Regions from separate parts of the Streptomyces sp. NPDC052023 genome, predicted to be linked through region 2. Evidence: riboswitches for the same ligand, from Rfam matches in the RefSeq annotation. Region 2 holds a riboswitch; the other holds the start of a gene.

Evidence for each region. A riboswitch is a leader RNA that binds a small molecule or an ion and turns the genes downstream of it on or off. The one in region 2 is predicted to bind cyclic di-AMP.
Region 1: it holds a riboswitch for cyclic di-AMP, as region 2 does, so the genes downstream of both, ACIHCM_RS07540 (LysM peptidoglycan-binding domain-containing M23 family metallopeptidase) here and ACIHCM_RS27415 (M23 family metallopeptidase) in region 2, are expected to answer to the same signal.

The regions. Positions count from the first base shown of each region.
Region 1 covers NZ_JBIUBW010000003.1:3,846-8,048, reverse strand. The annotation lists gene ACIHCM_RS07545 (SGNH/GDSL hydrolase family protein) at 1-739, opposite strand, end outside; gene ACIHCM_RS07540 (LysM peptidoglycan-binding domain-containing M23 family metallopeptidase) at 972-1,946, opposite strand; cyclic di-AMP (ydaO/yuaA leader) riboswitch at 1,951-2,106, opposite strand; gene ACIHCM_RS07535 (tyrosine-protein phosphatase) at 2,667-3,464, shown strand; gene ACIHCM_RS07530 (DUF6126 family protein) at 3,468-3,587, opposite strand; gene ACIHCM_RS07525 (helix-turn-helix domain-containing protein) at 3,584-4,203, opposite strand, start outside.
Region 2 covers NZ_JBIUBW010000016.1:118,081-122,283, forward strand. The annotation lists gene ACIHCM_RS27405 (M16 family metallopeptidase) at 1-589, shown strand, start outside; gene ACIHCM_RS27410 (M16 family metallopeptidase) at 586-1,974, shown strand; cyclic di-AMP (ydaO/yuaA leader) riboswitch at 2,176-2,343, shown strand; gene ACIHCM_RS27415 (M23 family metallopeptidase) at 2,356-3,108, shown strand; gene ACIHCM_RS27420 (GntR family transcriptional regulator) at 3,297-3,992, shown strand; gene ACIHCM_RS27425 (HPr family phosphocarrier protein) at 4,171-4,203, opposite strand, start outside.

The DNA of each region.
Region 1 (4,203 bases), on a different contig from region 2:
TGCCCTTGGCCGTGACGTGGTCGCCGGAGGACTGACCGCGCAGCCGCCGGCCGATCCACGGCACCAGGTACTCACGCGCCCAGTACACGTCGTCCCGGCGCACGTCGAGGGTGCCCCGCGGCGGAAGCGGCGGCCAGGGCTGCTCCGGGTCGGCGGGGACGGCGAGGCGTAGGGCCTGACCGGCGCGCAGCGCCACCCGCGTGTGCCCCTCGGGAGACAGGTGCAGCCGGTCGTGGTCCCACGCTCGGCGGTCCTGGACGGACTTGAGCGACCACAGGTCGAGCACCGGGCAGCCGTACCGGTCGGCGATGGCCCGCACATGGCCGTTGTAGGTGGCGATCTTGCCGCGCAGATGCCTGAGCACGGGGACGCCCCGGGTGTCGAAACCGGTCGTCACCAGGACGGTGCCGACGGCGGCGGTCAGCGCGGCGACCGCCGTCTCGAAGCGCTCGGCCACGTCGTCGGGGTCGGTGCCCGGGCGGATGATGTCGTTGCCGCCGGCGCAGAACGACACCAGGTCCGGCCTGAGTTCGACGGCCCTCGGGATCTGTTCCGCCACGATCTGGTCGAGCAGCCTGCCGCGCACGGCGAGATTGGTGTACTGGAAGTCGCCCTCGGGACGGCGGTCCGCGAGCAGTACGGCGAACCGGTCGGCCCAGCCGACGAACGCCCCGTCGGGGCCGGGGTCGCCGACGCCCTCGGTGAAGCTGTCCCCCACCGCCACGTACGACCCGATCACTGATCTGCTGTCACTCTTCGAATCGTCTGCCACGTCGGGACATGATTCCCCTTCGAATGTGACCTACGCGACCGTAGGAAGGGGTTGACGGACGGTGAGAAAGGCCACGGCCAAAGGATTGGTCAACTGCGGAATAACGCCGTAGGCCCGCAACGACCGCAGGCACCGAACGCACCGAAGGCCGGACCCGGGGATCGGGGTCCGGCCTTCGGTGGCGTGAGCGGCGCGTGCGTCAGCCGATCGAGACGCCCTTGGAGGCGAGGTAGGCGACCGGGTCGACGTCCGAGCCGTAGTCCGGCGTGGTGCGGATCTCGAAGTGCAGGTGCGGGCCCGTGGAGTTGCCGGTCGAACCGGAGAGGCCGATCTGCTGGCCCGCGGTCACGCTCTGGCCGCTGGCGACGGAGAGCGAGGACAGGTGGGCGTACTGGGCGTAGTAGCCGTCGGCGAGCTTGATGACGACCTGGTTTCCGTACGCGCCGGCCCAGCCCGCGGAGACGACCGTGCCCGCGCCGACGGCCTTCAGCGGGGTGCCGGTCGCGGCGGCGAAGTCGACGCCCGTGTGGTAGCCGCTGGACCACATGCTGCCTGCCACGCGGTAGGCGGTACCGACGCCGGCGCCGTCCACGGGGGCGGAGAAGCCGGTGGAGGTGGCGGTCTCCGCGGCCTGGGTGGAGGCCGGGGCCTCGGACGTGTTCGCCGCGGCTTCGGACGCGTTCGAGGACTGCGACGCCTCGGTCGTGGCCGGCGATGCGGCCGGGGCGGAGGGAGCGGCGGCGGACGGCGCGGTCGGCTGCTTACCGCCGCTCGCCGCTGCCTTCGCGCCGATCGTGAGCTTCAGACCGGGGTGGATGAGCGACGGGTCCTGACCCACCGCCTCACGGTTGTCCTCGTAGAGCCGCTGCCAGCCACCGCTGACGTTCTGCTCGTCGGCGATCTTCGAGAGGTAGTCGCCGACCTTCACCGAATACGTCCGCACACCGGCCTTCTTGGCGGTGGACTGCTTTTCGGCGGACTGCTGCTGCACTGCCGTCTTTTGGACCGGGACCGACTGAACGGCCTTCTCCGCGGCGGACTGGGGGGTGGCGGCGTGGGCGCCGGCGGCCCCCATCAGCGGGAGGGCGAGTGCGGCGCCACCGGTTCCGGCGACGGCGATGGAACGGGTGAAGCGCTGGGTCTTCGGACGGCGGTGCTTACCCTTCGCGGGCATGGCGAATTCCTCTCCGGCGCCTGCGAGGTGAGCTGTCGGGTGCGGACTGGAGATGTCCGGCCGCGTCGGGACGAGGCTTTACCCCGAGCCGTTCCGGGAACCGGAACAGGCAACTACCTGTGGGTCCCCCGCTCCTGCCGAACACGGGTGGGTTTGCGCGGGCACCGGGCGGCGGCAGGATTAGGCGTCCGCCCGGATCGGTGTGGAACGTAAGCGACCGCGACGCAACGGGACAAGCAAGAGGTTCCGCCGGAACGCCGTTTTCGTGATCCGTTCACCCGAATTCCGGTCACACTCCGTGCATCGGAGAGCGTGTGATTTCCGTAAACGCCCTTAAAAGGCACGTGAATTACACATGCATGACAAACGACGCTCGGTCACGGATATGACGCTGCTCACGTGACCCTGCTCCAGGTTTCCTTATTTGAGAGAGAGTTGGAAAGAAGGGCCTAATTCGGACAGACAGCCTAGATGGGATTCTTGGAGGAAAAACAGTCACACCCGGTTCAGGATGCGGCCCCCGTCGCACCATGAAGACATCCCGCGCATTTCGCCCGATTCGCCACATTGGTACAGCGCTGTCGGGTGTACGGCTCGCGGGCGCAGTTCGTGCTCCCCTGACCGCCTCAGGACAACTCATGGCCGGGGAAATCCGTGTCGTATCGTCAAGACGTGCCCGTCGACGAGCCGCGCCGACGGGGCCGATGGGAGGGAGCCCCCGTGACGCAGCACGTGCCGTCGACCGAGCCCGAACTGGCCGGAGTGCGCAACTTCCGTGACGTGGGCGGACTGCCGACGGTGGACGGGCGCAGGGTGCGGCAGGGAGTGCTGTTCCGCAGCGGCCACCTCGCCCACGCGACCGCGCAGGACGCCACGTTCCTCGCCTCACTGGGGCTGCACACGATCTTCGACTTCCGTAACGCCGCGGACCAGAGGCTGGAGGGCCCGGACATCGAGCTGCCGGGTGTGCGCAACGTCAACCTGCCGCTGTCCGACCCGGCGGACGGCGCGGAGTTCTGGAAGATGGTCCGGGACGGCGACGTGGAGCAGCTGCGGGAGGTCCTGGCCGACGGCAGGGCCGCGGACCGGATGGTCACCTCGTACCGCATGATCGTCAAGGAGCGCACCGCCGAGCACTCCCAGGTGCTGCACGCGATCGCCGAGGACAGCGTCCCCGCGCTGATGCACTGCGCGGCGGGCAAGGACCGCGCCGGGCTGTCGATCGCCGTCACGCTGCTCGCGCTGGGTGTGGAGCGCGAGGCGATCCTCGCCGACTACCTGGAGTCCAACGCCAAGCACCGCCGCTACAAGGTGCACCGGGGCGGCAGCTCCGCCTCGGCGTACTCCCCGGAGGTCATGGAGCTGCTCAGCCCGCTCTTCGACGCGCGCGCCGAGTATCTGACGGCGGCGTTCGAGACCGTCGAGGAGACCTGGGGCGACGTCGACACCTACCTGGCGCAGGGGCTCGGCGTAGCCCCCGGGACCCGGGAACGACTGCGCGAGCGCCTGCTCGACTGACCTCTACTTGGCGCCGACCTCGAAAAGCAGATAGAGGAAGCCGGCGAAGAGGTGTCCCGCCACGAGGTAGATGACGAACCGGACCCAGATACCCCGGGGAATCTTCCCCTCGGTGTCTCTCATGGCATGTCTCCCGTGGTAGGGCCGAGGCAGAGCGCGGCCGTGGGGCTCTGCAGCAGGGTGTGGACGAAGAGGAGGTCGACCCCGCCCGGGTCCTCGGCGGCGATGCGGTGCGGGGTCAGGGAGTCGAAGTGGGCGCTGTCGCCCGGGCCGAGCCGGTGCGCGGCATCCCCGAGGCGCAGCCGCAGCCGTCCCTGGAGGACGTACAGCCACTCCTCACCGGCGTGCACCCGCACGATGTCGCCCTGCGAGCCGTAGGGCACATGCACCCGCAGGGCCTGCATGCCCCGCCCGGAGGCGCCCGCCTGCCAGTACGTCCAGCCGCCGGCGCCGCTCGGCTCCATGTCGGCGGCCCGCACGACGGCGTCCCGGTCGGCGACCGTCTCGCCGAGCAGCTCCGAGACGGTCGTACCGTAGATACGGGCGAGGGCCAGCAGCATCGGCAGCGACGGCTGGCGCTGCCCGGTCTCCAGCCGGGACAGATGGGCGGGCGAGAGCCCGGCCGAGCGAGCGGCGGCCTCCAGGGTGAGGGAGGCGCGCCGGCGCAGTTCGCGGAGTTGCGGGGCGACGGCCGGCAGCGACACGGCCGGCTCGGCCCCGGGCTCGGAAGAGGAGCTCA
Region 2 (4,203 bases):
CCGGCTCCCGCACGACGGCACACGCGCGTGCGACGCGGCCGATGTCGCGCTCACCATCCTCGGCGGCGGCGAGTCGTCCCGCCTGTACAACCGGCTGGTACGACGGGACCGTACCGCCGTCGCGGCCGGGTTCGGCCTGCTGCGGCTGGCCGGAGCGCCCTCCCTGGGGTGGCTGGACGTGAAGACGTCCGGGGACGTCGAGGTGCCGGTCATCGAGGCGGCCATCGACGAGGAGCTCACCCGGTTCGCCGAGGAGGGCCCGACGGCCGAGGAAATGGAACGCGCGCAGGCCCTGTTGGAGCGCGAGTGGCTGGACCGGCTCGGCACGGTCGCCAGCCGCGCCGACGAACTCTGCAGGTACGCGGTGCTGTTCGGCGACCCCAAGCTCGCCTTCACCGCCGTGCGGCGCGTCCTGGAGGTGACGGCCGAGGAGGTCCAGGAGGTCGCCAAGGCACGCCTGCGGCCCGACAACCGCGCGGTACTCGTCTACGAGCCCACGGCCACCGAAGCCGGCGAGACCGACGCAGACGACGACACCGACGCCGCGCCGGCCGCCGCCGGCGACGACACCGAGGAGGCGGCCAAGTGACCGAGCTCGCCACGATGGACTTCCACCCCCAGCCGCAGGCGGGCGAGGCCCGCCCCTGGGCGTTCCCGGCCCCCACGCGCGGGGCGCTGGACAACGGCTTGACGGTGCTGCGCTGCCACCGGCCCGGCCAGCAGGTCGTCGCCGTGGAGGTGCTGCTGGACGCGCCTTTGGAGGCCGAGCCGGCCGGCCTGGACGGCGTCGCCACGATCATGGCGCGGGCCTTCTCCGAGGGCACCGACAAGCACTCCGCCGAGGAGTTCGCGGCCGAGCTGGAGCGCTGCGGCGCCACCCTGGACTCGCACGCGGACCACCCCGGGGTCCGGCTGAGCCTGGAGGTGCCGGTCTCCCGCCTGCCCAAGGCCCTCGGCCTGCTGGCCGACGCCCTCAGGGCTCCCGCGTTCGCCGACAGCGAGGTCGAGCGGCTGGTCCGCAACCGCCTCGACGAGATCCCGCACGAGCTGGCCAACCCGGCCCGGCGGGCCGCCAAGGAGCTCTCCAAGGAGCTGTTCCCGGCGGCCTCGCGCATGTCCCGGCCGCGCCAGGGCACCGAGGAGACGGTCGCGAAGATCGACTCCGCCGCCGTACGCGCCTTCTACGAGCGGCACGTCCGCCCCGCCACGGCCACCGCCGTGGTCGTCGGCGACCTCACGGGCGTGGACCTCGACGCACTGCTCGGCGAGACCCTGGGCGCCTGGAGCGGCTCCCAGGCGCAGCCGCGCCCCGTGCCGCCGGTGACCGCCGACGACACCGGCCGCGTGGTGATCGTGGACCGTCCCGGAGCGGTCCAGACCCAGCTGCTGATCGGCCGGGTCGGTCCCGACCGGCACGACCGCGTATGGGCGGCCCAGGTGCTCGGCACGTACTGCCTGGGCGGCACCCTCACCTCCCGCCTGGACCGCGTCCTGCGCGAGGAGAAGGGCTACACCTACGGGGTGCGCTCGTTCGGCCAGGTACTGCGTTCCGCTCCCGACGGCAGCGGTGCCGCCATGCTCGCCATCAGCGGCTCCGTGGACACGCCGAACACCGGCCCCGCGCTGGAGGACCTCTGGACGGTGCTGCGCACGCTCGCCGCGGACGGCCTCACGGACGCCGAGCGGGACGTCGCCGTGCAGAACCTCGTCGGTGTGGCGCCGCTGAAGTACGAGACCGCCGCGGCCGTTGCGGGGACCCTCGCCGACCAGGTCGAGCAGCACCTGCCCGACGACTACCAGGCGAGGCTGTACCAGCAGCTCGCCGCCACGGGGACCGTCGAGGCCACCGCGGCGGTCGTCAGCGCCTTCCCGGCAGACCGGCTGGTGACGGTCCTCGTCGGTGACGCGGCGCAGATCAAGGAGCCCGTCGAGGCCCTCGGCATCGGTGAAGTCACCGTCGTGGCGGCCGAGTAGAGGCCGCGGAGGGCACGCGCGCGCAGGGGCCCTGGTGACGGATGCGTCACCAGGGCCCCTCTATGTCCGGATTGGGGCGGAGGTTGCCTGTCTGACCTGTGGGATGCGCTACAAACGCCGGATTGCGTTTGGGGATTGAAAGATGTCCCGCTTAGCGTCATCCGGGCTGTCCGTCAGGCAGTGCGCCGCACCCGCGGCACCGGACAGTCATCGCCGAGTCCCCGTACGGCGCGAGCCAGGGGAGCCGGGGACCCAACCATGAAGTCCCTGGGGTGAATCGGACGCCCGCGCGCCCAGCGAGGGAGTCCGTAGGAGACCTTCCTGCTCCGAACCCGTCAGCTAACCCGGTAGGCGAGAGGGAAGGAAAGGACCAGCCACCACATGGCGTTCACGCGCGCCACCGGGAAGCATCGCCGTCCCAGCCGGATGAAGCGCACCACCGCCCGCGCGGCGGGTGTCGCGGCGCTCACCACCACCGGTGTCATCGGCACCCTGGCCGCTCCCGCGCTCGCCGCCGAGCCCGCGGCCGAGCAGACCGGCCTGCTCCCGGTCATCACCATCGGCGACTCGGTCGCCGAGCAGATAGACGCCCAGGCCGCCGCCCAGAAGCAGGCCGCCGCGGAGAAGAAGGCCGAGGCCGCCGCGAAGAAGCGGGCGGAGGAGCGGGCCGAGGAGGCGCGCGAGGCCAAGGAGCGCGCCGCCCGCGAGGCCGAGCGCAAGCGCCTCAACACCTACGTGGCGCCGATCAGCGGCTCCTACGTCTCCACCGGCTACCGGTCCGGCGGCGCGCTGTGGTCCTCCGGCAGCCACACGGGTGTCGACTTCCACGCCGCGAGCGGCACGCCCGTGCACGCGGTCGGCTCCGGCACCGTGGTCGAGGCCGGCTGGGGCGGGGCGTACGGCAATCAAGTCGTGATCAAGATGAACGACGGTACGTACACCCAGTACGGTCACCTGTCGTCCATCGCGGTCTCGGTGGGCCAGACGGTCACCCCGGGGCAGCAGATCGCCCTGTCCGGCGCCACCGGCAACGTCACCGGAGCGCACCTGCACTTCGAGGCCCGCACGACGGCCGAGTACGGCACGGACATCGACCCGGTCGCCTACCTCCGCTCGCACGGCGTCGGCGTCTGACGGCGCATCGCCCCGCTTCCCGCGGCCCCGGCTCCCTGAGCCGGGGCTTTCGGCGTTTCGTGCGCCGGTATGTCCAAAAGATATCCATGGATTCCGGCCCGCCATCGGAAATCCCGGCCCATTGCAATAGAGTCACGGAACACACGTCAGTCGTCGACGTTGCACGGGGATTAAGGCGGAGGTCGGTCATGCGTATTCCGGCGCATTCGGTGTGCACGGCCATCCGGGACGACATCGTCGCGGGTGTCTACGAGCGGGGCGGCCGGCTCACCGAGGAACTCCTCGCCCGCCGCTACGGAGTCTCGCGCGTCCCCGTTCGCGAGGCCCTGCGCACGCTGGAGGCGGAGGGCTTCGTGGTGACCCGGCGGCACGCGGGCGCGTGCGTGGCGGAACCGACGGAGCAGGAGGCCGCCGACCTGCTGGAGATGCGCCTGCTGCTGGAACCGCTCGGTGCCGCGCGGGCCGCGCAGCGGCGCACCGAGGCCCATCTGAAGGTGCTGCGCGGCCTGGTCAGACTGGGCCAGGACCGTGCCAGGCGGGGTGGCAGCGAGGATCTGCGCTCGCTGGGCGGCTGGTTTCACGAGACGCTCGCCCAGGCCTCCGGCAGCCCCGCCCTGATCGCGATGCTGACCCAGCTGCGACACAAGATCGCCTGGATGTACGCCGTGGAGGCGCCTGTCAGCCCCGCGGAGTCCTGGACGGAGCACGGTGCGATCGTGGACGCGGTGGCGCGCGGCGACGGTGAGCGGGCGCGGGCGGTCACGGCGCTGCACGCCGAGCGTGCGACCGGCGCGCACCGGCTCCGCTTCCCCGGAAAAGGTGATCGCGCGGACCGTGTGAGGACTTCGCAACATGCCGTAAACATGTCGGGCCTACGGCATTAACACGAGCACCGTATACAAAGAAGCGAAATCCTGCGGCGGCGCCTTTTTGCTGCCCTTTTCGGCGTTCCCGGAATTATTGACGAGCCGAGTTGCGAAAACGCGGGCGAGCGGGCCGGAATACGGCTGAAGCCGCGCCGCCCGGAAAGGGCGACGCGGCTTCAGGAATGCCGTCAGCGGGTCAGACGGTCTCGGGAAGCTCCTCGAGGCCCTC